2 regions of the Streptococcus mitis genome follow, and region 2 is predicted to be linked to the other one. Evidence: riboswitches for the same ligand, from Rfam matches in the RefSeq annotation. Region 2 holds a riboswitch; the other holds the start of a gene.

Region 1 (8,315 bases), 560 kb from region 2:
AGTGGTGGTGCTGGCATTATGGCTGATTTAAAGTCATTCCAAGCTAGAGATGTCTATGGAATGGCCGTTGTAACCAGTCTTGTCGCTCAAAATACCAGAGGCGTTCAATTAATCGAGCACGTTTCTCCTCAAATGTTGAAAGCCCAATTGGAGAGTGTCTTTTCGGATATCAAGCCTCAGGCTGTAAAAACTGGGATGTTGGCAACTACCGAAATCATGGAAATCATCCAGCCCTATCTTAAAAAGCTGGACTGTCCCTACGTCCTTGACCCTGTTATGGTCGCTACGAGCGGAGACACCCTGATTGATACCAGTGCCAGAAGCTACCTAAAAACAAACCTGCTTCCACTTGCTACCATCATCACACCCAATCTTCCTGAGGCAGAAGAGATTGTTGGTTTTTCAATCCATGATCCCGAAGACATGGAGCGTGCTGGTCGCCTGATTTTAAAAGAATTTGGTCCTCAGTCTGTGGTCATCAAAGGTGGCCATCTCGAAGGCGGTGCCAAAGACTTCCTCTTTACCAAGGATGACCAATTTGTCTGGGAAAGCCCAAGAATTCAAACCTGTCACACCCATGGTACTGGATGTACCTTTGCTGCAGTGATTACTGCTGAACTAGCCAAGGGGAAAACCCTCTATCAAGCAGTCGATAAAGCCAAGGCCTTTATCACGAAAGCTATCCAAGACGCCCCTCAACTCGGTCATGGTTCTGGCCCAGTCAACCATACAAGCTTTAAAGATTAAAAAAACTCTCTAGTTCCCACTTTAAGGGAATTAGAGAGTTTTTATAGTCCTCGAAAATCTCTTCAAACTACGTCAGCTTTATCTACAACCTCAAAGCTGTGCTTTGAGCAACCTGTGACTAGCTTCCTAGTTTGCTCTGTGATTTTCATTTAGTATTAATTAGAAAATAATATCATCCAACTTTGTCAAAAAAGCTTGTGTTTTTGCCTCTATATCTTCTGCCTGCATCAAATCACGCACGACAGCTACACCAGCTATACCCGTGCCGATAAGTTGGTCAATATTCTCTGATGTCAAGCCGCCAATAGCAACTACTGGAATGGCAACCCTTTGGCAAATTGTCTTCAAGGTTGAAATCAGGGTGATAGGCGCATTTTCCTTGGTGGTTGTTGGGAAAATGGCTCCTGTCCCCAAGTAATTCGCCCCTCCTTCTTCTGCCTCGAGGGCTCTTTTTACTGTTTTAGCTGTGACCCCAAGGATTTTTTCAGGGCCCAAGACTTGTCTGGCAACCGAAACTGGTAGCTCATCGTCTCCGATATGCAGACCTGCAGCATCGACTGCAAGACAAACATCCAAACGATCATCGATTATCAAGGGTACCTGATAGGCTTCTGTTATTTCCTTGACTTGTTTTGCCAGTTGATAATATTGATTGGTAGTGAGATTTTTTTCTCGTAGTTGGATGATGGTAACCCCTGAACGGCAAGCCGTCTCAATCTTTTCAAGAAAACTTTCCAAGGAATCTTGGTAGCGATTGGTTACCAGATACAGTCTAAGTGCTTCTCTATTCATAAATATCTCCTTTGATGCCATCTAGCCAATTTTCATCTCTTTTTAGAAGAGAGAGCTGATTGAGAACTTGATAACGAAATTCTTCCAATCCCATTCCTTGTACAAATATTCTCTCGGCAGAGATATTGAGGTAAGAAACTGCTAGGCAAGAAGCTTCAAAGGCCGTTTTTCCTTGGCTGAGAAAAACGGCTGTCAAGGCTCCAACCAAATCTCCCGTCCCTGTTATCCAGTCTAATTCTGCACAGCCATTTCCCAATACAGCAACTTGATTTTCTGAAACGATGAGGTCCTTGAGGCCAGTGACTAAGAATGACATGCCAGGATAAAGCTGACACCAGTCTTTCAAGACTTGAAGTAAATCCTCAGTTTCTTGATCTTTAGCACTCGCATCGACCCCAACGCCGTGGTGTTTTAAGCCAACAAGACTTCGAATTTCCGACATGTTTCCTTTAAGGACCGTAGGTATATAGTCTAAAAGGTCTTTAACTAATCTCTTACGAATGGATGAAGCTGTTACGCCAACCGCATCTACTACCATTGGGAGACCAGCTTGAGCTGCATAAGAAGCTGCCATACGGATTGCTTTTTCCTTCTCAGCTGACAAATGCCCCAAATTGATGAAGAGTGCCTGGCTTTGCTTAGTAAAATCAAGAACCTCACGAGGGTCATCTGCCATGACAGGTTTGCATCCCAGAGCCAAAATCCCATTTGCTAGCATCTCACAAGAAATCTCATTGGTAATACAGTGAATGAGGGAACTAGAGCCTATAGGAAAAGGATTTGATAATTCCAGCATCAGTCTATCCTTTCAGCAAAGAAATATCCCTGCACTTTTTTAAAGAATTCCTGCTTGATTAAAAATCGAAAGGCAATAAAGGAAATCGCTGTACCAATCAAGGTTGCTCCGAAAAATCGAGGAGTGTAGATAAACCAGCTAAGCTTAGCGGCTGATCCTGTAAAGAGTACCATAACAGGATAGGAAACAATTGAACCAATAATACCTGTTCCCAAAATTTCTCCCAAGGCAGAAAAGTAAAATTTTCGACCATACTTATAAAAGAGACCTGCTAGAAGGGCTCCAAAAGTCGCTCCTGTGAGAGCTAAAGGCGGAATCCCTTGTGTCGTCATACGGATAAAGGCTGTGACTGTAGCCATAGCCAAAGCATAAACAGGTCCCATCATGATTCCTGCTAGAATATTGACTACACTGGACATCGGTGCCATTCCCTCAATCCGAAAGATAGGTGTAAGGACTACATCAAGGGCAATCATCATGGATAAAATAGTTAATTTGTGAACTTGTAATTGGTGCTTTCTCATGTTTCTATTCTTCTCCTGTTTCTAAAGACTGTAAATCACTCTTCCATGTCTGGTGTTGGTAGGCCATTTCCCAAAACTTAGCTTCCATATGAACACTGATGTGGAAGGCTTCTAGCATTTTTTTCTTGTCTGTCTCGTCACTTTCTCGATAGAGTTGATTGGCCAGAGCCTCTTCCTCTCTGATCTGCTGCTCCAACTCATCCGTAATATAAGTTTCAATCCATTGTTGGTAGAGAGGATTTGGTGATGGTTTAAGATTAAGGGATTTGCCTATATCATGGTATAACCAAGGACAAGGCAGCAAACTTGCAAAAGCGATGGCTTGATTTGCTTCTTCAAATTGCCGATAAATATGAGAGATATAATGATAGCAGGTTGGAGCGATTGGATGTTGCTCCATTTCCTGATCGCTGATTTCCAATTCCTTGAAAAATTGTTGGCGGATAAATAACTCACCCTCCACTAGACTCTGAGCATTTTGTTTCAAGAGTCTCTTCATCTCTTGGTTTGAAGTCTTTTCAGCCAAGAGATGATAGGCTTCTGAGAAGGCCTTAAGATAGTAAGCATCCTGAATCAAGTAGTAGCGGAAAATTGCAGGTTCTAAATTTCCCTCTTGCAACTGTAAAACAAAGGGGTGATGAAAGGACGCCTGCCAAGCTTCCTTGGATAATTCCATCGCAATATCTGTAAATTCCATAATAACTCCTTTATAAAAATAGACTGGTTTGAAGCAATAAAAAGAAAAGTAGGTAGATTAATTTTGTTTTTTTAGGAATATAAAAAGTCCGATAGCTATTCTCCACCTGTGCATGTTCGTCATATCCATGCGCCGACAGGGCTCTCAGGTAAAGATGGCGCCACCTAAAGACTGTCATCAGAACCTTGCTGTAAATCAAGGGAGACCAAAAATGCAGTTCTTGACCGCGTAATAAGCAAGCTTCCTTGAGGGACTTGATTTCTTGCTGAATAAGGGGGAAGGAATTGAATACCACAATCAAGGCATAGGCCCAAGAGCGTGATAACCCCTTTTGAGCCAAGTACAAGAGAAGCTCTTTTAGGGAAATAGAGGAAACAAAGACAAGGCCAATACAAACGGTCACAAAGGCCCTCGTTCCAAGCATGACTGCCTGCGAAGCATCTCCGTGTAACTGAACTGCCCAGTAGTTGGCCAAAGATGGCAAAATGGCAAGTAGAATCATCCAAGCCAACATCTTAAATCGACGGTAATAGAGCATAAAGAGAATACAAAATGCAACTACTGAGAGATTAAGAGCAATCGAAGGAATAAAAGATGTTTCCAAGGATAAAATCAGCAAGAAGAGACTGATAATCGGTGTCTGGGTTGCTACTTTGACCATACTATCTCACCTCCCTTTGAGCATTGCTACTCTGAGATGTGAGTGGTTTGGTAATTGTCACTTCTTTCACATGACTGAGTCCCTGACTAGTCATCTCAATCCAATAATCAACCACAGAGATCAAGGGATCTAAACGATGGCTAATGACCAGAAAACTTCTTCCTTGATTTCTCTCCTCCACAATCCACTGACAAAAATAATGGCAAGCTCTATCATCCAAACCTGCAAAAGGTTCATCTAGCAAGATCACAGAAGCCTTGCTAGTCAAGATGGTCAAGAGCTGAAGAATCTTTTGCTGGCCACCACTTAATTGATAGGGGCTCTTATCGAGTGCCTGCTCCAAATCAAAATATCGTAAAGCTTGGAAAATTCGCTGATTTCTTTCAGAATCAGGTCCATCTAATTGAAGTTCCTCTCGCAGACTGACTCGGATAAACTGCTTCTCAGCCTCCTGAACAACACCCGTCAAGTCACGATACAGGCTCTTTTTCTTTTTGAGAACCGAACCCTTCCAAGTAATGCACCCCTTATACTTTTGAAATTGAAGAATAGACCGAAAGAGGGTTGATTTCCCGACACCATTGTCACCCAGGATACAGGAAATCCCTTGGTAAAATGTAAAATCAGCAATCGAAAAGAGGGAGCGCTTATCCAGCTCACAAGTCGTTCGGTCCATATGGAATAGTTCTGGGCTAGAAGCAACTTCCTTTGAAACAGCCTGTGTCATCTCAGAGGTAGGGATTTGAAACACTTCCCTTAGTTGTCCATCTCTTAGCTCCACCATATAGTCGATATAGGCTTCATAATCAGATAAATCATGGTCGCACAGGATGACTGCCTTCCCATTAGAGGCTAACTCTTTTAGAATCTCCAATATCTCTATCCTACTCTTGCGGTCAATGGAAGCAAAAGGCTCATCCAAGAGATAGACCCTAGGATTCATAGCAAAGAGAACAGCCAAAGCAGCCTTTTGCTTTTCCCCACCTGATAAGTGATGAATTGGACGGTGCAAGATTTTCTCACAGCGACATTGTCGAACCACCTCTGCTATTTTAGAATCAATTTCCTGAACGGGATGCCCAATATTCTCCAAGGTAAAAATCAGCTCCTCAAACAAGTTCTCCATGGTAAATTGATGATTGGGATTTTGAAAGAGAATCCCAACTGTCTGGACACGTTCGACGATAGAAAGCTGACTGACCTCACTCCCATCTATCAAAACTTGACCGCTATAGGGAAGAGAACTGACTTGGGCGATCATTTGAAAGAGGCTAGATTTTCCTGAACCACTGCTTCCAACTAACAAGGTAAAGGCTTGCGCATGAAAAGTAAAATCAATCGGCTCAGAGAAGATTGGGGACTGAATCACTCGTAGTTCCAGCCCCATCTATGCCTTGCCCCCAGTTGCAAACTGATGATAAAGTTTGACAATGGCACGAACCAAGATAGTACAGAAGAAAAAGACAGAAATAAAGCGCACCACAAACAAGGAAAGCACAAAAGGAAGGGAGAAGGCGTAGTAACCTAACTTAATGTATTCATAGACAAAGCTAACAAGCGTAATCCCAATACTATTAGCAGTTAGAGAGAGCCAACTTTCATAGCGATTCTTGGTTACGATAAAACCAAGTTCACTTCCCAAACCTTGAACCAAGCCAGACAAAAGGGCACCTAGACCGAATTGGCTACCATAAAGAACTTCAGCAAGCGCAGCTAGCACTTCTCCAATCGTTGCACTTCCCACTCTTGGAACAAAGATTGCAGCAATGGGCGCAGCCATACACCAGAGACCAAAGAGGATTTCATTGGCAAAGGCCTGTAAACCAAGAGGTGCTAAAATCAGGGTGAGGATATCAAACAGATAGCCTGAACCCACAAAAACGCCACCAAAAAAGATAGACAAGAAAGCAAGTAAGATAACATCTTTTAATTGCCATTTTTTCAACATAAAAAACTCCTTTTTTTAAAGAAAAGTGGGGCATTCAAGGTGAGCTACCGAAAGGCTTAACGTCCAGCCTATCCTCTTTTGATAAACAAAAAAACTCCAATTACAATCAAGAATTAGAGTTTAGCTTACAAGATTAGACAGTTCTTTTCGACATACGAAAAAAACCTTTTCACATTTCCCTTCGCCAGTATTAACTGTATCAGGTTCAATGGGTATCATCTCAGCCTAAAGCACCCCAAATGTCTTTATTATTTAATTATATAAATATTATAACAAACGATTTTTTCTAGTTCAAGAAATTGAACTGGAAATACAGACTTGCACTCACAAAGACAGCAGATCTTTCTTTTGCAAAAGCCAAATGTCTTGTTTGATAGATTAGCCATTTGAGCTGAATCTGGACATAGCTTTTTAGAAAAAAGAAAATCCTACTCCCTCAGAATCCAAGGAAAAATTGATAGCTATTGTTCACTCATTTCCCGAACAGTTTTTTCTATATTTTTTGCATACGATATTGCTGAAATGATTGAAACACCGTCAACATTGGTCTTCATAATGTCTTTAATATGTTTCGTCTGTATCCCCCCAATTGCAACTAAGGGCATTTGTGGCAATAGTTTTCTCATCAATTTAAGACCTTCATAACCTATAGCACCACCAGCATCATCCTTTGACTGGGTATCAAATACAGGACCAACACCAACATAATCTACATATTCAACTTTTGATTGTTGAAATTCTTCCTCGTTTTTTATAGAAAGACCAATTATTTTATCTGGCATCAATTTTCTAATTTCATCAACACCAAGGTCATCCTGCCCTACATGTACGCCATCAGCGTCAATTTCCATCGCCAAATCAATATCATCATTAACAATAAACGGGACATTGTATTTTTTACAAAGATCCTGTAGTTCAATTGCTAATTCGACTTTTTCTATACCTTTCAGGGCTCCCTCACCTTTTTCACGGAATTGAAATAAGGTTATACCACCTTTTAAGGCTTCCTCAACGACCGTATATAGATCTTTTCCTTGGCAAGTAGTCGTTCCACAAATAAAATATAGTTTTAATAATTCCTTATGAAACATTTTACTTCACTCTTTGGAATTTCTTTACATCTTCATCTGTAATCTCGTATAAGGCATTTATAAATTCAACTTTAAATGTTCCAGGAAGATGCCCATTTGGACGTTTTTCTGCCATTTCTCCAGCTATATTGTAAACCAACATTGCTGTTTCTAATGATTTCAATTCTTGACCTTTTTCAAGTCCGATAAAGCTTGCTACTACAGCACCTAATAAGCATCCTGTCCCAATAACTTTTGGCATCATGGCACTACCATTATGAATCGTTACCACTTCTCCATTTACCGCAATAGCATCCACTTCACCTGTTACTACTATTGGAATATTGAACTTCTTATTTGCTGCTAGAGCAATTTCATCAATATTATCTACTCCCGCACTATCTACTCCTTTAGATGCCACATTTATCCCTACTAAAGAGGCAATCTCGCCAGCATTTCCCCTAATCGCTGCTAGTTTATAATTGTTGATTAGATCATCTGCTACTTTTTTTCTATATTCTCCTGCTCCACAGGCTACAGGATCTAAAACTGCTGGAACATTATATTTCTCTGCAATTTTCAGAGCAGCTTGGTATAATTTCCAATTTTCATCTGTCAATGTTCCTATGTTTATTAATAAACCTCCAGCATACTTTAACAAATCCTCTAAATCTGCTGGAAACTCACTCATAGCTGGTGATGCACCCAGTGCAACTAATCCATTTGCTGTGAAATTTTTTACAACATCATTGGTGATACAGATAACTAATGGTGCTTTTTCTTTTAATAATTTTAAACTTGTCATATTAAAATACTTCCTTTTTAATTTTAAACAATGTACTGATTTCAATTTATCTCTATCTTTAGTTAAGATTTTTTCATTTACATTGAATGATTTACCTCATTAAATTTGTAAATATCCTAAACCTTCTCTAAGCGTCATAACCAATATCAAAAAAGGCTAATTCTAAAGCAACTGCTTGATTCCAGCGTTCCTGAAGTTCTGTCAAATCTTCTCGATTTTTCCCAACACGATTGAGTTCGTCAACCAGAAATTGAACCCACTCTGCAAAGAAAGGA
Region 2 (22,983 bases):
CAAGAATAGTGTAAAGGAGAATGGCTTGAGAATTTTTTTAACAGCGACTTCGACCGATGAGTTAGATAGGAAGGTTCGCATAGGAGAACTAAAACGATTGAGCTTGCCAAGACGATTTCATGGAAATCCGTTGATTATTCCTAAACCTGTCTGGTTATCGGATTTTAATCACTTTTTAGAGAAAAATCGGTTGTCACCAAAGTTAAAGTCCTATATTGAGAAGCAGAGAAAGACAGCTTATCCGTTACTTATTTTTGCTTCAGAAATTAAGAAAGGGGAGCAGATAAAAGAAATTTTACAGGAGCAATTTCCAAATGAGAAAATTGGCTTTGTATCTTCTGTAACAGAAGATAGATTAGAGCAGGTACAAGCTTTTCGAGATGGAGAACTGACAATACTTATCAGTACGACAATATTGGAGCGTGGAGTTACCTTCCCTTGTGTGGATGTTTTCGTAGTAGAGGCCAATCATCGCCTGTTTACCAAGTCTAGCTTGATTCAGATTGGTGGACGAGTTGGGCGAAGCATGGATAAACCGACAGGAGATTTGCTTTTCTTCCATGATGGGTTAAATGCTTCAATCAAGAAGGCAATTATGGAAATTCAGCAGATGAACAAGGAGGCTGGCTTATGAAGTGTTTGTTATGTGGGCAGACTATGAAGGCTGTTTTAACTTTTAGTAGTCTCTTACTTCTGAGGAATGGTGTCTCCTGTCTTTGTTTAGATTGTGATTCTACTTTTGAGAAAATTGGAGAAGAGTACTGTCCAAACTGTATGAAAACAGGGTTGTCAACAAAGTGTCAAGATTGTCAATTTTGGTGTCAAGAAGGAATTGAGGTCAGTCATAGAGGGATTTTTACTTACAATCAAGCTATGAAGGATTTTTTCAGTCGGTATAAGTTTGATGGAGACTTCCTTTTAAGAAAAGTTTTTGCTTCATTTTTAAGTGAGGAGTTGAAAAAGTACAAAGAGTATCAATTTGTCGTAATTCCCCTAAGTCCTGAAAGATTACTTGAGAGGGGATTTAACCAGGTTGAAGGTTTAGTTGAAGCAGCAGGGTTCTCTTTTCAAGACTTACTAGAGAAGAGAGAAGAGCGGGCCAGTTCTTCTAAAAATCGTTCAGAACGCTTGGGGACAGAACTTCCTTTCTTTATTAAAAGGGGAGTCACTATTCCTAAAAAAATCCTACTTATAGATGACATTTACACTACTGGAACAACTATAAATCGTGTGAAGAAACTGTTGGAAGAGGCTGGTACTGAAGATGTAAAAACATTTTCCCTTGTAAGATGAGGAAAAAATTTGCAAAACTAAAATGAAAGCGTTATAATGAAATCAGAAAAACAAAAATGTTTAGAAAGAAGGTACTCATATGATTAAATATAGTATCCGTGGTGAAAACCTAGAAGTAACAGAAGCAATTCGTGATTATGTAGTTTCTAAACTCGAAAAGATCGAAAAGTATTTTCAAGCTGAACAAGAGTTGGATGCTCGAGTTAACTTGAAGGTGTATCGTGAAAAAACGGCTAAAGTGGAGGTAACGATTCCGCTTGGCTCAATTACTCTTCGTGCAGAAGATGTGTCTCAAGATATGTATGGTTCAATTGACCTTGTAACCGATAAAATTGAACGTCAGATTCGTAAAAATAAAACAAAAATCGAGCGTAAAAATAAAAACAAGGTAGCAACTAGTCAATTATTTACAGATGCTTTGGTGGAAGATACAAATGTTGTCCAATCTAGAGTTGTTCGTTCAAAACAAATTGATTTAAAACCAATGGATTTGGAAGAAGCTATTCTACAGATGGATTTGTTGGGACATGATTTCTTTATCTATGTAGATGTTGAAGATCAGACAACCAATGTGATTTATCGTCGTGAGGATGGCGAGATTGGCTTGTTAGAAGTTAAAGAATCTTAATTTCAATATGTGTAAAGGAAGGTTTACTGAATTGTAAACCTCCTTTTTCTTATAATTGATAGAATTACTGATTATACTTTTAAAAAGTCGCTTTTTGGTGGTTATTATGGTATAATGGGTGCCAAGAGGTTTGGAATGAAAAAATTTTATGTAAGTCCTATTTTCCCCTTAATATTAGGAATAGTGGCGTTCGGAGTGCTATCTGTGCAACTTGTTTTTGTAACGAATACACTGGTAACGCTATTTCTTTTGCTACTTATTTTGGGTTCATATATTTTACTATTCATCCATCAGAGAGACTACTACTCAAAGAGTGAAGTAGAACAAATCCAGTATGTAAACCACCAAGCTGAAGATAGTTTGACAACCTTGTTAGAACAGATGCCTGTCGGAGTTATTAAACTAGACTTATCGTCAGGTGAAGTTGAATGGTTCAATCCTTACGCTGAATTGATTTTGACTAATGAAGAGGGAGAGGTTGATATAGCCTTAATTCAGACTATTATCAAGGCTTCTGTGGGGAATCCAGGTTCTTATGCCACCTTGGGTGAGACCCGCTATTCGGTTCATATGGACAAGGCATCTGGAGTTCTTTACTTTTTTGATGTGTCTGGAGAATACGAAGCGACTGTCGAGTTAGTAACGAGTCGGCCTGTGATTGGTGTCGTTTCTGTTGACAACTACGATGACTTAGAAGATGAAACATCGGAGTCTGATATCAGTCATATCAATAGTTTTGTAGCAAATTTTGTTTCAGAATTTGCTGGGAAGCATGCCATGTTCTCTCGTCGAGTGAGTATGGACCGTTTTTATTTATTTACGGACTACACGGTGCTTGAGGGATTGATGAATGATAAATTTTCTGTTATCGATGCTTTCAGAGAAGAGTCGAAACAGAGACAGTTGCCTTTGACCTTAAGTATGGGATTTTCTTATGGTGATGGAAATCATGATGAGATAGGGAAAGTTGCTTTGCTCAACTTGAACTTGGCTGAAGTACGTGGTGGCGACCAAGTGGTTGTCAAGGAAAACGATGAAACGAAAAATCCAGTTTATTTTGGTGGTGGATCTGCTGCCTCAATCAAACGTACACGGACTCGTACGCGTGCTATGATGACGGCTATTTCAGATAAGATTCGTAGTGTGGATCAGGTTTTTGTAGTTGGTCACAAAAATCTAGATATGGATGCTTTGGGTTCTGCTGTAGGTATGCAGTTGTTTGCCAGCAATGTGACTCAAAATAGCTATGCTATTTATGACGAAGAACAAATGTCGCCGGATATTGAACGAGCTGTTTCATTCTTAGAAAAAGAAGGAGTTACAAAGTTGTTGTCTGTTAAGGACGCAATGGGGATGGTGACCAATCGTTCTTTGTTGATTCTTGTTGACCATTCAAAGACAGCTTTAACTTTATCAAAAGAATTTTATGATTTGTTTACTCAAACCATCGTCATCGACCACCACAGAAGGGATCAGGATTTTCCAGATAATGCGGTTATTACTTATATCGAAAGTGGTGCAAGTAGTGCCAGTGAGTTGGTAACGGAATTGATTCAGTTCCAGAATTCTAAGAAAAATCGTTTGAGTCGTATGCAGGCCAGTGTTTTGATGGCTGGTATGATGTTGGATACTAAAAATTTCACCTCACGAGTGACTAGTCGGACATTTGATGTTGCTAGCTATCTCAGAACGAGAGGAAGTGATAGTATTGCTATCCAAGAAATCGCTGCGACAGATTTTGAAGAATATCGTGAGGTCAATGAACTGATTTTACAGGGGCGTAAATTAGGTTCAGATGTATTGATAGCAGAGGCTACGGACTCGAAATGCTATGATACAGTTGTTATTAGTAAGGCAGCAGATGCCCTATTAGCTATGTCAGGTATTGAAGCGAGTTTTGTTCTTGCGAAAAATACACAAGGCTTTATATCCATCTCAGCTCGGAGTCGTAGTAAGCTGAATGTACAACGGATTATGGAAGAGTTAGGCGGTGGAGGCCATTTCAATTTGGCAGCAGCTCAAATTAAAGATTTAACCTTGTCAGAAGCAGGTGAAAAACTGACAGAAATTGTATTAAATGAAATAAAGGAAAAGGAGAAAGAAGAATGAAAGTAATCTTTTTAGCAGATGTTAAAGGAAAAGGAAAAAAAGGCGAAATTAAGGAAGTACCAACAGGGTATGCGCAAAACTTTCTTATCAAAAAGAATCTAGCCAAAGAAGCAACTGCTCAAGCGGTAGGTGAGCTTCGTGGTAAACAAAAATCTGAAGAAAAAGCTCATGCTGAGATGATTGCAGAAGCGAAAGCAATTAAAGCCCAACTTGAAGCAGAAGAAACTGTTGTAGAATTTGTTGAAAAAGTTGGTCCAGATGGTCGTACCTTTGGTTCCATTACCAATAAGAAAATTGCAGAAGAATTGCAAAAGCAATTTGGAATTAAGATTGATAAACGTCATATTCAAGTACAAGCTCCGATTCGAGCAGTTGGTTTGATTGATGTACCAGTGAAAATCTATCAAGATATCACAAGTGTGATCAATCTTCGTGTGAAAGAAGGGTAAATTTACACTTTCTTGACAAGATTGTAAAAGGAAGGGAAGTCTGATGGCAGAAGTAGAAGAGTTACGAGTACAACCTCAAGATATCTTGGCTGAGCAATCTGTTTTAGGGGCTATCTTTATTGACGAGAGTAAGCTTGTTTTTGTGCGAGAATACATTGAGTCTCGGGACTTTTTTAAGTATGCCCATCGTTTGATTTTCCAAGCCATGGTTGACTTATCAGATCGTGGCGATGCTATAGATGCAACAACGGTTCGTACTATTCTTGATAATCAAGGGGATTTACAGAATATTGGTGGCTTGTCTTACCTGGTTGAGATTGTCAATTCTGTGCCAACTTCTGCTAATGCGGAGTATTATGCTAAGATTGTTGCAGAGAAGGCCATGCTACGTCGATTAATCTCCAAGTTGACAGAGTCTGTCAATCAAGCTTACGAGGCTTCGCAACCAGCTGATGAAATCATTGCTCAGGCAGAAAAAGGGCTGATTGATGTCAGTGAAAATGCAAATCGAAGTGGATTTAAGAATATTCGAGATGTGTTGAACGTCAACTTTGGAAATTTGGAAGCTCGCTCGCAACAAACGACCGATATTACTGGTATTGCGACAGGCTATCGTGATTTGGATCATATGACGACTGGACTTCATGAGGAGGAGTTGATTATTCTAGCAGCTCGTCCGGCGGTTGGTAAGACAGCTTTTGCCTTGAATATTGCTCAGAATATTGGGACTAAGTTGGACAAAACGGTTGCTATCTTTTCGCTCGAAATGGGTGCGGAAAGTCTAGTGGATCGTATGCTTGCGGCAGAAGGGTTGGTGGAGTCGCATTCTATCCGTACGGGTCAACTGACTGATGAAGAGTGGCAAAAGTATACCATTGCTCAGGGTAATCTAGCTAACGCCAGTATCTATATCGATGATACGCCAGGGATTCGGATCACGGAAATTCGCTCTCGCTCACGTAAACTGGCTCAAGAAACAGGCAATCTAGGCTTGATTTTGATCGACTACCTACAGCTTATCACAGGGACTGGTCGTGAGAACCGCCAACAAGAAGTTTCTGAAATTTCTCGTCAGTTGAAAATCCTAGCCAAGGAATTAAAAGTTCCAGTCATTGCTCTGAGTCAGTTATCTCGTGGAGTGGAACAGCGTCAGGATAAGAGACCAGTCTTGTCTGATATTCGTGAATCTGGGTCTATTGAGCAGGACGCTGATATCGTAGCCTTTCTTTATCGCGAAGATTACTATGAGCGTGGTGGTGAAGAAGAGGAAGGTATACCAAATAATAAGGTAGAAGTTATTATCGAGAAAAACCGTAGTGGAGCTCGTGGAACGGTGGAATTAATTTTCCAAAAAGAATACAATAAATTTTCAAGTATCTCAAAAAGGGAGGCATAAGATGTCAGATGCATTTACAGATGTAGCCAAGATGAAAAAAATCAAAGAAGAAATCAAGGCACATGAGGGACAAGTCGTAGAAATGACTTTGGAGAATGGTCGTAAACGCCAAAAAAATAGATTGGGTAAGTTAATTGAGGTTTATCCATCCCTATTTATCGTTGAATTTGGAAATGTTGAAGGAGATAAACAAGCTAATGTTTTCGTTGAATCCTTTACTTATTCAGATATCCTTACAGAAAAGAATTTGATTCATTATCTTGACTAAAGTGAGAAATTTTCTCACTTTTTCTTTTTTCTCCGAATAGTTTAAGTGAAGGCAATCTTCGACTTATATTATTTTCAAGGAGGAAGAATGAAAGTTTTACCATTCAAAGTAACAGAGACAAGGTTTTCTTTTAGAAAATCAGTTAAAAAGGTTGTTCCTTTTTTAGTAGTAGGATTGATGCTAGCAGCGGGTGATAGTGTATATGCCTATTCCGGAGGAAATAGATCAATTGCACGTGGGGATGATTATCCTGCTTATTATAAAAATGGGAGCCAGGAGATTGATAAGTGGCGGATGTATTCTCGTCAGTGTACTTCCTTTGCAGCCTTTCGTTTGAGTAATGTCAATGGTTTTGAGATTCCGGCAGCTTATGGAAATGCGAATGAATGGGGCTATCGTGCTCGTCGTGAAGGATATCGTGTAGACAATACACCAGCTATTGGCTCTATTGCTTGGTCTACTGCAGGAACTTATGGTCATGTTGCTTGGGTGTCAAATGTAATAGGAGATGAGATTGAGATTGAAGAATACAACTATGGAATAAGGGAATCTTACAATAAGCGTGTCGTGAAAGCCAATACCATGACTGGCTTTATTCATTTTAAAGATTTAGCTGGAGGCAGTGCAGGGAATAGTCAAACTTCAGTTTCCACAGGAGGAACACATTCTTTCAAGGCTAAGGCTGCTATCAAAAATCAGCCTCTAGTTAGCGCTACTACGATTGATTACTATTATGCTGGAGATAATGTTCATTATGATCAAGTTCTTGAAAAAGACGGATACAAGTGGTTGAGTTATACGGCTTATAATGGAAGCCGTCGTTATGTACAATTGGAGGCTGTGAATACAAATCCTCTTGATTCTCACGTTCTAAATGATTCTCGTATCTCTTCCACAGGAGGAACACATTTTTTTAAGGCTAAATCTGCTATCAAGACTCAGCCCCTAGCTAGCTCAACTACAATTGATTATTATTACTCTGGAGAGAACGTTCATTATGATCAGATTCTCGAAAAAGATGGATACAAATGGTTGAGTTATACTGCTTATAACGGAAGTCGTCGCTATGTTCAGTTGGAAGAAGTTTCGCACTCGGATGTTCACCAACCAGGAAATATCTCTAACAACAATACGGATAGTAGTTTGGCTATAAATTGGAAGAAAGTGAATGGTAGTTGGTATCATTTTAAATCCAATGGTTCTAAATCAACGGGATGGCTAAAAGATGGTTCTAACTGGTATTATTTGAAATCGTCAGGCGAAATGCAGACAGGCTGGTTACAGGAGAAAGGATTTTGGTATTATCTAGATGACTCAGGGGCAATGAAAACGGGCTGGTATCAAGTCTCTGGTAAGTGGTATTATTCTTACTCTTCAGGTGAGCTAGCTGTTAATACTATAGTGGACGGTTATACTGTAAATCATAACGGTGAATGGGTTTAATTTTAAGTAATTGAATCTGAACAGGAGAGAAATCTCCTGTTTTTTTTGTTTAAACTAGAGTTTTTATGAAGAGTTAAGATATCTGAATTGGATTCGAAACTATAATTTACTATAGAAAATGAAAGTGATGAAAAGAAAGAAAAAAGAAAGCTAGTAAAACATGCGTTACTTTCTTGAAGTTTTTTATAGCCTTGAAATACAACATATTAATAATAAAGTATATACAATATAACATATCTCTTGATTTCACTCAAAAAAAGGTTTATAATGTACATAAATATGATTCTCAAAAAGAGGTACACAAGATGAACAAAAAGAAAATGATTTTAACCAGTTTGGCTAGTGTGGCTGTTTTAGGTGCTACATTTGTTGCATCTCAACCGTCAGTTGTGAAAGCTGATGACAAACCTACAGCTGCTCAACCTACTGGAGAAACTAAGCCTACACCTGCGGCTGAAACACCAAAAACTGAGGTTGAAAAAGCCAAGGAAGCTGAAAAAGAAGCTAACGCTAAAGTTGATGAAGCTCAATCTAAAGTAGATAGAACAACTACTACAGCAACTGATGCAGCTACTAAACTTGAAACAGAGAAAAAAGAATCTGCTGAGGCTGATGCTGCAAAAACTAAAGCTGAAGAAGCTAAGAAAACAGCTGACGATGAATTAGCTAAAGCAAAAGAAGAAGCTGCTAAAGCTGACTCTAAAGCAAAAGAAGAAGCCGCAAAAGAAGAAGCTGCGGCAAAAGAAGAAGCCGAAGCTAAAGAAGCTTTAACTGAAGCTTTGAAACAAATTCCTGATAACGAATTGCTTGACAAAAAAGCAAAAGAAGAATTATTAAAGGCTGTTGAGTCTGGTGAATTAAATGCTTCTGATATTCTTGCTGAGTTAGCAGATGATGCTGAAAAAGCACAAGATACTAATCCAACAATTAAAACAGAAACTCCTGTATCTAAGGACAAGCTTCCTGAAGAGGTGCAAGCGGGAATTGAAGAAGGTGAAGCAGCGGATGCTGCTCGTCCTGAATCAGAAAAATTGCAAGATAAAGCTGATGATTTAACTGAAACAATTGAAAACTTAACGGATGATGCTGAGAAATTAAAAGCCGATGCTGAAAAGAAAGCTGAAACACTCAAAAAACAGGAAGATACTTTAAAAGAAGCAAAAGAAGCTCTTAAATCTGCTAAAGATAATGGCTTTGCTGAAGATATCACAGCACCGTTAGAAAAAGCTGTAAATGCGATTGAAAAAGAACGCGATACTGCCAAATCTGAATTTGACGAAGCTGATGAAAAAGTTCAAGATGCTACAGCTGAAATTCAAGATTTAACTGAAAAACGTGATAATCTTCTTGAAGAAGTAAAAAAAGCAGAAGCAAAAGAAGCTGCAGAACCAGCTAAACCAGCTGAAGAAACTCCAGAGGAAGAAGCTGAACCAACCGAAGCTGAAAAAGCTGCTAAAGCTAAAGCAGAGGCTGATGCTAAAGTTGCTGAATTAGAGAAGAAAGCTGCTGAAGAAGCTAAAAAAGTAGAAGAAGCTACAGCTAAAGCTAAAAAAGAAGCTGTTGATGTAACTGCTGCTGAGACTGCAAAAGCAGAAGCAGACAAAGCTAAAGCTGATGCAGAAGCTGAATTAGCTAAGGCTAAAGAAGAAGCAGCTAAAGCAAAATCTAAAGTTGAAGAAGAAGTTAAAAAAGAAGAAGACGCTAAAAAAGAAGAAGCAGCTAACTTAGAAGCTTTGAAAGGTGCTTTAGAGCAACTTGAAAAAAAAGCTGAAGATAAAGTCAACAAGGATGCTAGCATCAAGCCAGAAGATAAAGCGAAAGCTATCGAAGAAGCAAAAGCTGAAATCGGTAAAGAAGCTTTATTAAAAGCGATTGAAGATGGAGTTCTTACAGCTACTCAAGCTATAGATGAATTCCTCAACGATGCCAACACAAAAGATAAAGCTCCTGAAGCTTATAAAACTAAAGAATTAACTGCTGACGAAACTAAAAAAATTGAAGAAGCAGCTAAAAAAGAAGCTTCTAAACCAATTGTCAAAAAACTTACAGACATTGCTGATGATTTAGCTGAAAAAATTGAAAAATTAACTAAAGAAGCTGAGGAAGATAAGGCTGACGCTGCTGAAAAAGCTAAGGTAGTAGAAGAGAAAAATGCTACATTAGAGAAACAAAAAGAAACTTTAGAAAAAGCTAAAACTGCTCTTGAAACTGCTAAGAAATACAATGCGGATCAAACTATCCAAGATGGATTGCAAGATGCTGTAACTAAACTAGAAGTTTCAGTTGCTTCTGCTAAAGCAGCAGCTGATGAAGCTAAGGCCAATTTCGACGAAGTGAACGAAGCAGTTCAAGAGGATGACGATGCAATTGCCAAACTAACTGAGAATTACAACGCAACTTTAGGTTACATCGAAAACTTAAAAGAGGTTCCTAAGGGTGAAGAATCGAAAGACTTTAGTGGTGGTGTAAGTCCTAGTGATGCACCTTCTGATGATGCTAAACAACCTGACCAAGTTCCAAGTGCTCCTAACGCTCCTGAATTCAACGGTGGTGTGAATCCTAGTGACTCTCCTGCTGGGGATAATGGCTCTGATTTCAATGGTGGGGTAAATGATGCAACACCTCCTACTGTAGCTGATGCTCCTGAATATAGTGGAGGAGTTAATGCGGCTGATGCTCCTGTAGCTGAGGTAGCCCCTGAATTCACTGGAACTCTTGCAACCAATACACCTGTGAATGAAAATGGAGAAGCATTATTGCCTCCTGTAGCTGCGGTAGCTCAAGAATTCACTGGAACTCTTGCAACCAATACACCTGTGAATGAAAATGGAGAAGCATTATTGCCTCCTGTAGCTGAGGTAGCTTCAGAATTCAACAGTGGAGTTAATAGTTTAGAAGCAGCTGTTAATGAAGTTCCAGAATATAAAGGTGGTGCTAATTTTGTCTTAGCAGCTGTTAACGAAGTTCCAGAATATACAGGGCCTTTATCTACAAATGGTGAAGACGCTACAGTGAATAATGTTCCAGCGTATGCAGAGACAGGTGCCCCAGCGATTAGCGGAGTTCCAGCGTATGCAGAAACAGGCGGACCAGCAATTACTGAAGTCCCAGCGTATGCAGAGACAGGCGCCCCAGCAATTACTGAAGTCCCAGCGTATGCAGAGACAGGCGCCCCAGCAATTACTGAAGTCCCAGCGTATGCAGAGACAGGCGCCCCAGCAATTAACGAAGTTCCAGCGTATGCAGAAGTAGGCGCCCCAGCGATTACTGAAGTTCCAGAATATACTCTTACAACAGCAGGTACTAACAAGGATAATACTTATCAAGCACCAGCAGCAAAAGCAGAAGATAAAAAAGAACTTCCAAATACTGGTGGTAAAGATAATGTTGCAGTTGCATCATTAGGATTCCTTGGATTGTTCCTCGGTGCCCTTCCATTTGTGAAACGTAAGAACTAATTTATTTTCGTAGCTTGAAAGAGAGGGAATACCTTCCTTCTCTTTTTAATATTATCTTAGTTTCTATCAGGGAACTCTTCCCAATGGTATTTTTTGGTGCTTTCCTTTATAATGGGTGTATGGATAAGAAAAAATTATTATTGATTGATGGGTCTTCTGTTGCTTTTCGAGCGTTTTTTGCGCTCTATCAGCAGTTGGACCGTTTTAAGAATGCGGCTGGCTTGCATACCAATGCGATTTATGGCTTTCAGTTGATGTTGAGCCATTTGTTGGAGCGGGTTGAACCTAGTCATATTTTGGTGGCTTTTGATGCGGGAAAGACGACCTTCCGTACAGAGATGTATGCGGACTATAAGGGTGGTCGTGCTAAGACTCCTGATGAGTTTCGTGAGCAATTTCCCTTCATTCGTGAGTTGCTGGATCATATGGGGATTCGTCACTATGAGTTGGCTCAGTATGAGGCGGATGACATTATTGGGACGCTGGATAAGCTAGCAGAGCAGGATGGTTTTGATATTACCATTGTCAGTGGGGACAAGGATTTGATTCAACTGACGGATGAGCATACGGTGGTTGAGATTTCCAAGAAAGGTGTGGCTGAGTTTGAGGCCTTTACGCCAGAATATCTTATGGAAAAGATGGGCATTACACCGACTCAGTTTATCGATCTCAAGGCGCTCATGGGTGATAAGTCGGATAATATCCCTGGGGTGACCAAAATCGGTGAAAAGACAGGTATCAAGCTCTTGCTGGAGCATGGTTCGCTTGAGGGGATTTATGAAAACATCGATGGGATGAAGGCTTCTAAGATGAAGGAAAATCTCATCAATGATAAGGAACAGGCCTTTTTGTCTAAAACACTGGCGACCATTGATACCAAGGCACCGATTGAGATTGGTTTAGAGGATTTGGTCTATAGTGGTCCAGATGTTGAAAATCTTGGGAAATTCTACGATGAGATGGGATTCAAACAGTTCAAGCAGGCTTTAAATGTGTCGTCAGCTGATGTGGCTGAGAGTTTGGATTTTACTATTGTTGACCAAGTCACTCAAGATATGCTGAGTGAAGAGTCTATCTTCCATTTTGAGCTTTTTGGAGAGAATTACCATACGGATGATTTGGTTGGATTTGCCTGGTCTTGTGGCGATAAGCTCTATGCTACAGACAAGCTTGAGCTTTTGCAAGACCCGATTTTCAAGAATTTTTTAGAAAAAACACCTCTGAGAGTTTATGACTTCAAGAAAGCCAAAGTTCTCTTGCATCGTTTTGGTGTGGATTTGCAGGCGCCTGCTTTTGACAGTCGCTTGGCTAAATACCTCCTTTCGACTGTGGAGGACAATGAAATTGCGACCATCGCGAGTCTTTACGGTCAGACTTACTTGGTTGATGATGAAACTTTCTACGGTAAGGGTGTCAAGAAGGCCATTCCTGAACGTGAGAAATTCTTGGAGCACTTGGCTCGTAAGCTTGCTGTTTTGTTTGAGACTGCGCCTATTTTGCTTGAAAAACTCAGTGAAAATGGGCAATTAGAGCTTCTTTATGATATGGAACAACCTCTAGCTTTTGTCCTTGCCAAGATGGAAATTGCTGGGATTACGGTCAAGAAAGAGACCTTACTTGAGATGCAGGCTGAAAATGAGCTTGTCATTGAAAAACTGACTCAGGAGATTTACGAACTGGCTGGTGAGGAGTTTAATATCAACTCGCCTAAGCAGTTGGGCGTGCTTCTCTTTGAAAAATTGGGACTTCCTCTAGAATACACTAAGAAAACTAAGACAGGTTATTCGACAGCGGTGGATGTCTTGGAGCGCCTGGCTCCTATTGCTCCGATTGTTAAGAAAATCCTGGATTACCGTCAAATTGCTAAGATTCAATCGACTTATGTAATTGGATTGCAGGACTGGATTTTGGCTGATGGCAAGATTCATACTCGCTATGTGCAGGATTTGACCCAGACTGGACGTCTGTCTAGTGTGGATCCAAACTTGCAAAATATTCCTGTGCGTTTGGAGCAGGGCCGTCTCATTCGTAAGGCTTTTGTGCCTGAGTGGGAGGATAGTGTCCTTCTCAGCTCGGACTATTCACAGATTGAATTGCGTGTTTTGGCACATATCTCTAAAGACGAGCACTTGATTAAGGCCTTCCAAGAGGGAGCGGACATCCATACTTCGACAGCCATGCGGGTCTTTGGCATTGAGCGTCCTGAGGATGTGACTGCAAACGACCGTCGCAATGCCAAGGCTGTCAACTTTGGAGTGGTTTACGGGATTTCAGACTTTGGCTTGTCTAATAATTTGGGCATTAGCCGTAAGGAGGCCAAAGCCTATATTGATACCTACTTTGAACGATTCCCAGGTATTAAAAACTACATGGATGAAGTGGTGCGTGAGGCGCGTGATAAGGGCTATGTGGAGACCCTCTTTAAACGTCGTCGTGAGTTGCCAGATATCAATTCGCGCAACTTCAATATTCGTGGTTTTGCAGAGCGGACTGCTATCAACTCTCCTATTCAGGGATCGGCGGCAGATATTCTCAAGATTGCTATGATTCAGCTGGATAAAGCCTTGGTTGCAGGTGGTTATCAGACCAAGATGCTGTTACAAGTGCACGATGAAATCGTCCTTGAAGTTCCTAAATCTGAATTGGCAGAGATGAAAAAATTGGTCAAACAAACCATGGAAGAAGCCATTCAACTCAGTGTTCCCCTCATCGCAGATGAAAATGAAGGTGCAACCTGGTACGAGGCTAAATAAAAAGTTATGTAGAGTTTGAAGCACTTGTTTTCAAACTCTTTTTCATGTTTTTCTGTAAGCAGTTTCCTTGACATTTTTTTGGTTTTGCGCTATCATATGTCCATATAATATATGGGAGTCTGTGTACAGTCTGAGAGGAAGCGTTAAGCTTCGACCGCACCTGATCTGGGTAATGCCAGCGTAGGGAACGATACTTAGTCTAATCTTGACCTTTTCCATATATGGCAAAGGTTTTTCTTTTTATCAAAGGAAAACGAGAAGAGGAGGTTCTTATGAAAGCAAGCATCGCCTTGCAAATTTTACCCCTATCACAGGGGATTGATCGGATTGCTGTTATCGATCAAGTCATTGCTTATCTGCAAGCTCAAGAGGTGACTATGGTGGTGACACCATTTGAAACGGTCTTGGAAGGGGAGTTTGATGAACTCATGCGCATTCTAAAAGAAGCGCTGGAAGTGGCAGGGCAGGAGGCAGATAATGTCTTTTCTAATGTCAAAATAAATGTAGGAGAGATTTTAAGTATTGATGAGAAACTTGAAAAGTATACTGAGACGACACATTAGTCTATTGGGCTTTCTAGGAGTCTTGTCAATCTGGCAGTTAGCAGGTTTTCTTAAACTTCTCCCCAAGTTTATCCTGCCGACACCTCTTGAAATCCTCCAGTCTTTTGTGCGTGATAGAGAATTTCTCTGGCACCATAGCTGGGCGACCTTGAGAGTGGCTTTGCTAGGTCTAATTTTGGGAGTCTTGATTGCCTGTCTCATGGCTGTGCTCATGGATAGTTTGACTTGGCTCAATGACCTGATTTACCCTATGATGGTGGTCGTTCAGACCATTCCGACTATTGCCATAGCTCCTATCTTGGTCTTGTGGCTCGGTTATGGGATTTTGCCCAAGATTGTCTTGATTATCTTGACGACAACCTTTCCTATCATCGTCAGCATCTTGGACGGTTTTAGGCACTGTGACAAGGATATGCTGACCTTGTTTAGTCTGATGCGAGCCAAACCTTGGCAAATTCTTTGGCATTTTAAAATCCCAGTCAGTTTGCCTTACTTTTATGCAGGTCTGAGGGTCAGTGTCTCCTACGCTTTTATCACAACAGTAGTATCTGAGTGGTTGGGAGGCTTTGAAGGACTAGGTGTCTACATGATTCAGTCCAAGAAATTGTTTCAGTATGATACCATGTTCGCTATTATTATTCTGGTATCGATTATCAGCCTTCTTGGTATGAAATTGGTCGATGTCAGCGAGAAATATGTTATTAAATGGAAACGTTCGTAGAATTAGAATGTTTCGGAAAAAGAAAAGAGGAAATCAAAATGAAAAAAACATGGAAAGTGTTTTTAACTGTTTTAACAGCTCTTGTAGCTGTTGTGCTTGTGGCCTGTGGTCAAGGAACTGCTTCCAAGGACAACAAAGAAGCAGAACTTAAGAAGATTGACTTTATCCTAGACTGGACACCAAATACCAACCACACAGGGCTTTATGTGGCTAAGGAAAAAGGCTACTTCAAGGAAGCTGGGGTGGATGTTGATTTGAAATTGCCACCAGAAGAAAGTTCTTCTGACTTGGTTATTAACGGTAAGGCACCATTTGCAGTCTATTTCCAAGACTATATGGCTAAAAAATTGGAAAAAGGGGCAGGAATTACTGCCGTTGCAGCTATCGTAGAACACAATACATCAGGAATCATCTCTCGTAAATCTGACAATGTAGCTAGTCCAAAAGACTTGGTTGGTAAGAAATACGGAACTTGGAATGACCCAACTGAACTTGCTATGTTGAAAACCTTGGTAGAATCACAAGGTGGGGACTTTGAGAAGGTTGAAAAAGTACCAAATAACGACTCAAACTCAATTACACCGATTGCCAATGGAGTATTTGATACTGCATGGATCTACTACGGATGGGATGGTATCCTTGCCAAATCTCAAGGTGTAGATGCTAACTTTATGTACTTGAAAGACTACGTTAAAGAATTTGACTATTACTCACCAGTCATCATTGCTAACAACGACTACCTCAAAGACAACAAAGAAGAAGCACGTAAAGTCATCCAAGCTATCAAAAAAGGATACCAATATGCTATGGAGCATCCAGAGGAAGCAGCTGATATCCTCATCAAAAATGCACCTGAACTCAAGGAAAAACGTGACTTTGTCATCGAATCTCAAAAATACTTGTCAAAAGAATACGCAAGCGACAAGGAAAAATGGGGGCAATTTGATGCAGCTCGCTGGAATGCCTTCTACAAATGGGATAAAGAAAATGGTATCCTTAAAGAAGACTTGACAGACAAAGGCTTCACCAACGAATTTGTGAAATAATGACAGAAATAAGACTAGAACACGTCAGTTATGCCTACGGACAAGATAGGATTTTAGAGGATATCAATCTGAAAGTGACTTCAGGTGAAGTGGTTTCTATCCTAGGCCCAAGTGGTGTTGGTAAGACTACGCTTTTCAACTTAATTGCGGGGATTTTAGAAGTTCAGTCAGGGAGAATTGTCCTTGATGGTGAAGAAAATCCCAAGGGGCGCGTGAGTTATATGTTACAAAAGGATCTGCTCTTGGAGCACAAGACGGTGCTTGGTAATATCATTCTGCCCCTCTTGATTCAAAAGGTGGATAAGGCAGAAGCTATTGCTCGCGCAGATGAAATTCTTGCGACCTTCCAGTTGACAGCTGTAAGAGATAAATACCCTCATGAACTCAGTGGTGGGATGCGCCAGCGTGTAGCCTTACTCCGGACTTACCTTTTCGGGCACAAGCTCTTTCTCTTAGATGAGGCCTTTAGCGCCTTGGATGAGATAACCAAGATGGAACTCCATGCTTGGTATCTGGAGATTCACAAGCAGTTGCAATTGACGACCCTGATTATTACGCATAGTATTGAGGAGGCCCTCAATCTCAGCGACCGTATCTATATCTTGAAAAATCGCCCTGGGCAGATTGTTTCAGAAATTAAACTAGATTGGTCTGAAGATGAGGACAAGGAAGTTCAAAAAATTGCCTACAAACGTCAAATCTTGGCAGAATTAGGCTTAGATAAGTAGAAAAATAGGGAGTTGGTGAAGATTATCCTTTACCAGCGCCCTTTTTCTTTTAAAAATGAGAAAATTTCGGTATAATAGTCAAAGATAGTCAAGGTTTAAAGAGAGAGGTGGGTTTGTAATGAGATTTAAAAATACATCGGATCATATTGAGGCCTACATCAAGGCGATTTTAGATCAATCTGGAATTGTGGAGTTGCAACGGAGTCAGTTGGCAGATACTTTTCAGGTTGTTCCCAGTCAGATTAACTATGTGATCAAGACACGCTTTACGGAAAGTAGGGGCTACTTGGTTGAAAGTAAGCGTGGTGGCGGAGGCTATATTCGTATAGGACGGATTGAGTTTTCTAGTCATCATGAAATGCTCAAGGAGCTGCTTTACTCAATTGGTGAGCGGATCAGTCAAGAAATTTATGAGGATATTCTACAGCTTTTGGTTGAGCAGGAATTGATGAGCAAGCAGGAGATGAATTTGCTGGTAGCAGTAGCTTTGGATCGCGTTCTAGGAGAAGAAGCACCAGTCCTTCGAGCAAACATGCTACGACAGGTCATACAAGAGGTAGATAGAAAAGGGAAGTAAGATGAACTATTCAAAAGCGTTGAATGAATGTATCGAAAGTGCCTACATGGTTGCTGGCCATTTTGGAGCTCGTTATCTAGAGTCTTGGCATTTGTTGATTGCCATGTCCAATCACAGTTATAGTGTGGCAGGGGCGACTTTAAATGATTATCCATATGAGATGGACCGTTTAGAAGAGGTGGCTTTGGAACTGACTGAAACAGACTATAGCCAGGATGAAACTTTTACGGAATTGCCGTTTTCCCATCGTTTGCAGGTTCTTTTTGACGAAGCAGAGTATGTAGCGTCAGTGGTCCATGCTAAGGTGCTAGGGACAGAGCACCTCCTTTATGCGATTTTGCATGATGGCAATGCCTTGGCGACTCGTATCTTGGAGAGGGCTGGTTTTTCTTATGAAGACAAGAAAGATCAGGTCAAGATTGCTGCCCTTCGTCGAAATTTAGAAGAACGTGCAGGTTGGACTCGTGAAGACCTCAAGGCTTTACGTCAACGTCATCGTACAGTAGCTGACAAGCAAAATTCTATGGCCAATATGATGGGCATGCCGCAGACTCCGAGCGGTGGTCTCGAGGACTATACGCATGATTTGACAGAGCAAGCGCGTTCTGGCAAGTTAGAACCAGTCATCGGTCGGGACAAGGAAATCTCGCGTATGATTCAAATATTGAGTCGGAAGACAAAGAATAATCCTGTCTTGGTTGGAGATGCTGGTGTCGGGAAAACTGCTCTGGCGCTTGGTCTTGCCCAGCGAATTGCTAGTGGGGATGTACCTGTGGAAATGGCTAAGATGCGCGTGTTAGAGCTGGATTTGATGAATGTCGTTGCAGGGACACGTTTCCGTGGTGACTTTGAAGAACGCATGAACAATATCATCAAGGATATTGAGGAAGATGGGCAAGTCATCCTCTTTATCGATGAACTTCATACCATCATGGGTTCTGGGAGTGGAATTGATTCGACTCTGGATGCGGCCAATATCTTGAAACCAGCCTTGGCGCGTGGAACTTTGAGAACGGTTGGTGCGACCACTCAGGAAGAATACCAAAAACACATCGAAAAAGATGCGGCCCTTTCTCGTCGATTCGCCAAAGTGACGATCGAAGAGCCAAGTGTGGCCGACAGTATGGTCATTTTGCAAGGTTTGAAGGTGACTTATGAGAAACATCACCGTGTGCAAATCACAGATGAAGCGGTTGAAACAGCTGTCAAGATGGCCCATCGTTACTTGACTAGCCGTCACTTGCCAGATTCTGCTATTGACCTCTTAGATGAAGCAGCAGCAACAGTGCAAAATAAGGCTAAGCATGTAACAGCAGATGATTCTGGCTTAAGTCCAGCTGACAAGGCCTTGATGGATGGCAAGTGGAAACAGGCAGCCCAGCTAATCGCAAAAGAAGAGGAAGTGCCTGTCTATAAAGACTTGGTGACAGAGTCTGATATTTTGACTACCTTGAGTCGCTTGTCAGGTATTCCAGTCCAAAAACTGACCCAGACTGATGCTAAAAAATATCTGAATCTGGAAGCTGAATTGCACAAACGTGTCATCGGTCAAGATCAAGCAGTTTCAAGCATTAGCCGTGCCATTCGCCGCAACCAGTCAGGGATTCGCAGTCACAAGCGTCCGATTGGTTCCTTTATGTTCCTAGGGCCTACAGGTGTCGGTAAGACCGAATTGGCCAAGGCTCTGGCAGAAGTTCTTTTTGACGACGAATCAGCTCTTATCCGCTTTGATATGAGTGAGTATATGGAGAAATTCGCAGCCAGCCGTCTCAACGGAGCTCCTCCGGGTTATGTGGGTTATGAAGAAGGTGGGGAGTTGACCGAGAAAGTTCGCAACAAACCATACTCTGTTCTCCTCTTTGACGAGGTAGAGAAGGCCCACCCAGACATCTTTAATGTTCTCTTGCAGGTCTTGGATGATGGGGTCTTAACAGATAGCAAGGGGCGCAAGGTTGACTTTTCAAATACCATTATTATCATGACGTCAAACCTTGGTGCGACAGCCCTTCGTGATGACAAGACTGTCGGATTTGGAGCTAAGGACATTCGTTTTGACCAGGAAAATATGGAAAAACGCATGTTTGAAGAGCTGAAAAAAGCTTATAGGCCGGAGTTTATCAACCGTATTGATGAAAAGGTGGTCTTCCATAGCCTGTCTAGCGACCATATGCAGGAAGTGGTGAAAATTATGGTTAAACCTTTAGTGGCAAGTTTGGCTGAAAAAGGTATTGACTTGAAATTACAAGCTTCCGCACTGAAATTGTTGGCCAATCAAGGATATGACCCAGAGATGGGAGCTCGTCCACTTCGCAGAACCCTGCAAACAGAAGTGGAAGACAAGTTGGCAGAACTTCTTCTCAAGGGAGAATTAGAGGCAGGCAGCACACTTAAGATTGGTGTTAAAGCAGGCCAGTTAAAATTTGATATTGCATAAAAATGGAGAATCAAGAGCAATCTTGGTTCTCTTTTTCGCTACTTTTTTATAAAAAACAATAAAAAACTATTGACAAAACAAAAATATAGTTTATAATAAAAACATAGATAATAAAAATATCAAAAATCATAAAAAGGTAATGCGTTTATGAAAAAGAAAACAGCAGTGGTATTTGGAACCTTTGCTCCGCTTCATCAAGGACATATCGATCTAATCCAGCGAGCCAAACGGCAGTGTGACCAGGTCTGGGTTGTCGTTTCAGGTTATGAGGGCGACAGAGGGGAACAGGTAGGCTTAACGCTTCAAAAAAGATTCCGCTATATCCGAGAGGCCTTTCGTGATGACGAGTTGACCTCCGTTTGCAAGTTGGATGAGACTAATCTTCCCCGTTACCCTATGGGCTGGCAGGAGTGGTTGAATCAGATGTTTGCGGAGATTTCCTATGATGAAACCCAGCAAGAACTAATTTTCTTTGTGGGAGAAGCAGACTACCAGCAAGAATTATCAAATCATGGCTTTGAGACTGTCTTGAAAGAAAGAAAGTTTGGTATCTCAGCGACTATGATTCGAGAAAATCCAAGCAAATATTGGAAATATATCGCTCAACCCTTCCGTCGTCAGTTTACAAAGAAGGTGCTGATTATGGGAAGTGCCAGCAATGGGAAGACCACTCTGGCCAAGGATTTGGCAAGGTATTACGATGCGCCAGTCAGCCTGGAATACGCACGTGAGTACCAGATTAAAAACAATGTCCGCGACGATGAATTGACTCCAAAGGATTATTATTATCTCCTTTTGGGGCAGTATGATCAAACCTCTAAGTTAATCGACAGTAATGCCAATAGGGGATTGGTGATAGCAGACACCAACTCCTTAGTAACCAAGGGCTACTATGATTATTACATGGAGACCGAGGACCAAGGGGACTTATCAGGAGAAACCTTTGACAATCTCTTTGTCTCTATCTTGGCTAAGGAAAAATGGGACTTGATTCTCTTTGTGCAACCTGTCGGCTCCTATGTCAATGATGGGTTTAGAGATATGACCATGGCAGAAGACCATATTCGTCATAGTTTTTCCCAGCATTTGGACCAGATTAGGGAGGACTACTTAGCAAACATTCCACTAGTTTATCTAGCAGAAGATTATCTAGGAAATTATGAGGCAGCAAAAGTGGCTATTGATGCCATTTACCAAGCAGATTAGGAGAAAAATATGAAAAAACTAACTAAAAAAATCACACAATTTATCGAAAACTTTAAAAATGTCCATGCGGAAGCCCGCAAGATCGGTTTTGCAGGAATCATGAACCTGCTCTGGAAAGATCTCTTTGTCGGCCGTAGCCTCTTCCAGTGGTTGTATCTTATTGTCCTGTCAAGTGTTCCCTTGATCTTGGAATTCACGCAAAATACAGAAAGTCATGACTGGATGAGCTTGTTTGCATCTTGGACTGGGATTGTCTGTGTTATCTTGGTAGCAGAAGGGCGTGCAAGCAATTATCTCTTTGGGGCCATTAACTCTGCTATCTATTTGATTTTGGCTATGAATGCGACTTTTTATGGCGAAGTTTTGACGACCGTTTACTTCTTTGTCATGCAGCCGATTGGTCTCTATGCTTGGTTATCAAATCGTATCAATGACCAAGAAAAAGCAGAAGAATCCCACTTTGAAGCTAAGAAATTATCTGTTTTTGACTGGCTCAAGTACTTAGCCTTAACTGCTATCATCTGGATTAGTATGGGCTTAGCTTACCAAAGTATCCATAGTGCTCGCCCTTTCCGTGATAGTGTTACCGATGCGACCAATGGTGTCGGCCAGCTCTTGATGACACGTCTCTATCGTGAGCAATGGATTTTCTGGATTGCAACCAATCTCTTTAGTATCTACCTCTGGTGGGGTGAAAATATCCATATTCAAGGGATGTACTGGGTTTACACACTCAATAGTCTAGTAGGTTGGTACCAATGGACCAAGGCAGTTCGTAAGGAGGCATAAAATGACGGACACGATGATTCCAGCAGGGATGACGGAAAAAGAATATTTTGAAATTCATGCCAGTCAGGAGGAGTTTTTGGATTGGTACTACAAGCAGGAACTTCCTCAATACGAAAAACCAAGTGTGACGGTGGATATGGTAGCCTACTGCTTTGTCGAAGGAAAGATCAAGCTCTTATTAATTCGTCGCAAGGCTCATCCATATCAAAATTGTTTGGCCTTAGTTGGAGGATTTATGGACAAGGGCGAAGATGCTGCGCATGCCTGTCAGCGTGAGGTGAGAGAAGAAGTTAATCTCGATCTTCCTTTGGAAAAAATCGAGCAATTGATGACCGTATCGACCCCCGGCCGTGACCCACGGGGCTGGACAGTGACCATTGCCCACTTGGTTTATTTGCCTAGTCGTGCATTAGAACTTGTTCAAGCAGGAGACGATGCCAAGGATGTGGTTTTTGTAGATGTCGATTTTCAGACGGGCAAGTGCTTCTTAGAGGGAGTAGAGTTGGAGGAGCAAGCCTTCGCTTTTGACCATTATGCCATTATCCAAGAATCCATCAAACGAATCCAAGGCCGTCTCGACTGGAACCCAACCTTCCTCTATCTGCTAGAGGAGGAGTTCACTGTCTACGAAGGGACTGAACTGGTCAATCTCATCAACCCCGGTCGTCCAATCGTCAGCAATAACTTTCTCGTAAAATATGGCGAGTACGTAGAAGAGGTCGGGCTCAAACGAGTACCTAAAAAGAAACCAAGAAAAACCTATCGACTGAAATAAAAAACGAGGCCGGGACAAAGTTCCCGACCTCTTTATGTACCATCATGAAATGGTTTTGCTGTTGCGACTGTTTTTAGGGATGGCTATCTTTCTTAGAATTACTCAACAGGTGAGTAAAGAAGTCTTTGTATCGATACTTGAGATAGTTCTCATGTAAAAATAACAAAGCGATATAAACAATCAAAAAGATTGTAGTCAGATAAAACACATCAAATGCAGTTCGCGCATAGTAAGCGGCTGATTGATAAGAGCCAATTGCTCCCAAAATCAACCAAGGAAGATACTTATAATACTTATTTAGCATAAGAGTGCACCTCCTATATTCTATTTCAATGTTATTATATTTA

The links. Region 2 has a riboswitch for thiamine pyrophosphate ahead of M594_RS09810 (thiamine-binding protein). Riboswitches for the same ligand answer to the same signal wherever they lie in the genome.
Region 1: another riboswitch for thiamine pyrophosphate. It lies ahead of M594_RS07290 (ECF transporter S component); the one in region 2 lies ahead of M594_RS09810 (thiamine-binding protein).

What each region holds. Positions count from the first base shown of each region.
Region 1 covers NZ_CP047883.1:1,481,352-1,489,666, forward strand. The annotation lists gene thiD (bifunctional hydroxymethylpyrimidine kinase/phosphomethylpyrimidine kinase) at 1-747, shown strand, start outside; gene thiE (thiamine phosphate synthase) at 907-1,539, opposite strand; gene M594_RS07265 (hydroxyethylthiazole kinase) at 1,532-2,335, opposite strand; gene thiW (energy coupling factor transporter S component ThiW) at 2,335-2,859, opposite strand; gene tenA (thiaminase II) at 2,864-3,556, opposite strand; gene M594_RS07280 (energy-coupling factor transporter transmembrane component T) at 3,567-4,217, opposite strand; gene M594_RS07285 (ATP-binding cassette domain-containing protein) at 4,219-5,604, opposite strand; gene M594_RS07290 (ECF transporter S component) at 5,605-6,165, opposite strand; TPP riboswitch at 6,325-6,413, opposite strand; gene thiE (thiamine phosphate synthase) at 6,627-7,256, opposite strand; gene thiM (hydroxyethylthiazole kinase) at 7,258-8,040, opposite strand; gene M594_RS07305 (TenA family protein) at 8,168-8,315, opposite strand, start outside.
Region 2 covers NZ_CP047883.1:2,032,096-2,055,078, reverse strand. The annotation lists gene M594_RS09860 (DEAD/DEAH box helicase) at 1-634, shown strand, start outside; gene M594_RS09855 (ComF family protein) at 631-1,293, shown strand; gene hpf (ribosome hibernation-promoting factor, HPF/YfiA family) at 1,373-1,921, shown strand; gene M594_RS09845 (DHH family phosphoesterase) at 2,057-4,030, shown strand; gene rplI (50S ribosomal protein L9) at 4,027-4,479, shown strand; gene dnaB (replicative DNA helicase) at 4,523-5,875, shown strand; gene M594_RS09830 (Veg family protein) at 5,877-6,143, shown strand; gene cbpD (choline binding-anchored murein hydrolase CbpD) at 6,231-7,586, shown strand; gene M594_RS09820 (SIALI-17 repeat-containing surface protein) at 7,892-11,044, shown strand; gene polA (DNA polymerase I) at 11,164-13,797, shown strand; TPP riboswitch at 13,899-14,001, shown strand; gene M594_RS09810 (thiamine-binding protein) at 14,070-14,360, shown strand; gene M594_RS09805 (ABC transporter permease) at 14,323-15,081, shown strand; gene M594_RS09800 (ABC transporter substrate-binding protein) at 15,120-16,127, shown strand; gene M594_RS09795 (ABC transporter ATP-binding protein) at 16,127-16,855, shown strand; gene M594_RS09790 (CtsR family transcriptional regulator) at 16,974-17,432, shown strand; gene M594_RS09785 (ATP-dependent Clp protease ATP-binding subunit) at 17,434-19,866, shown strand; gene M594_RS09780 (AAA family ATPase) at 20,014-21,072, shown strand; gene pnuC (nicotinamide riboside transporter PnuC) at 21,082-21,861, shown strand; gene M594_RS09770 (NUDIX domain-containing protein) at 21,863-22,636, shown strand; gene M594_RS09765 (hypothetical protein) at 22,710-22,940, opposite strand.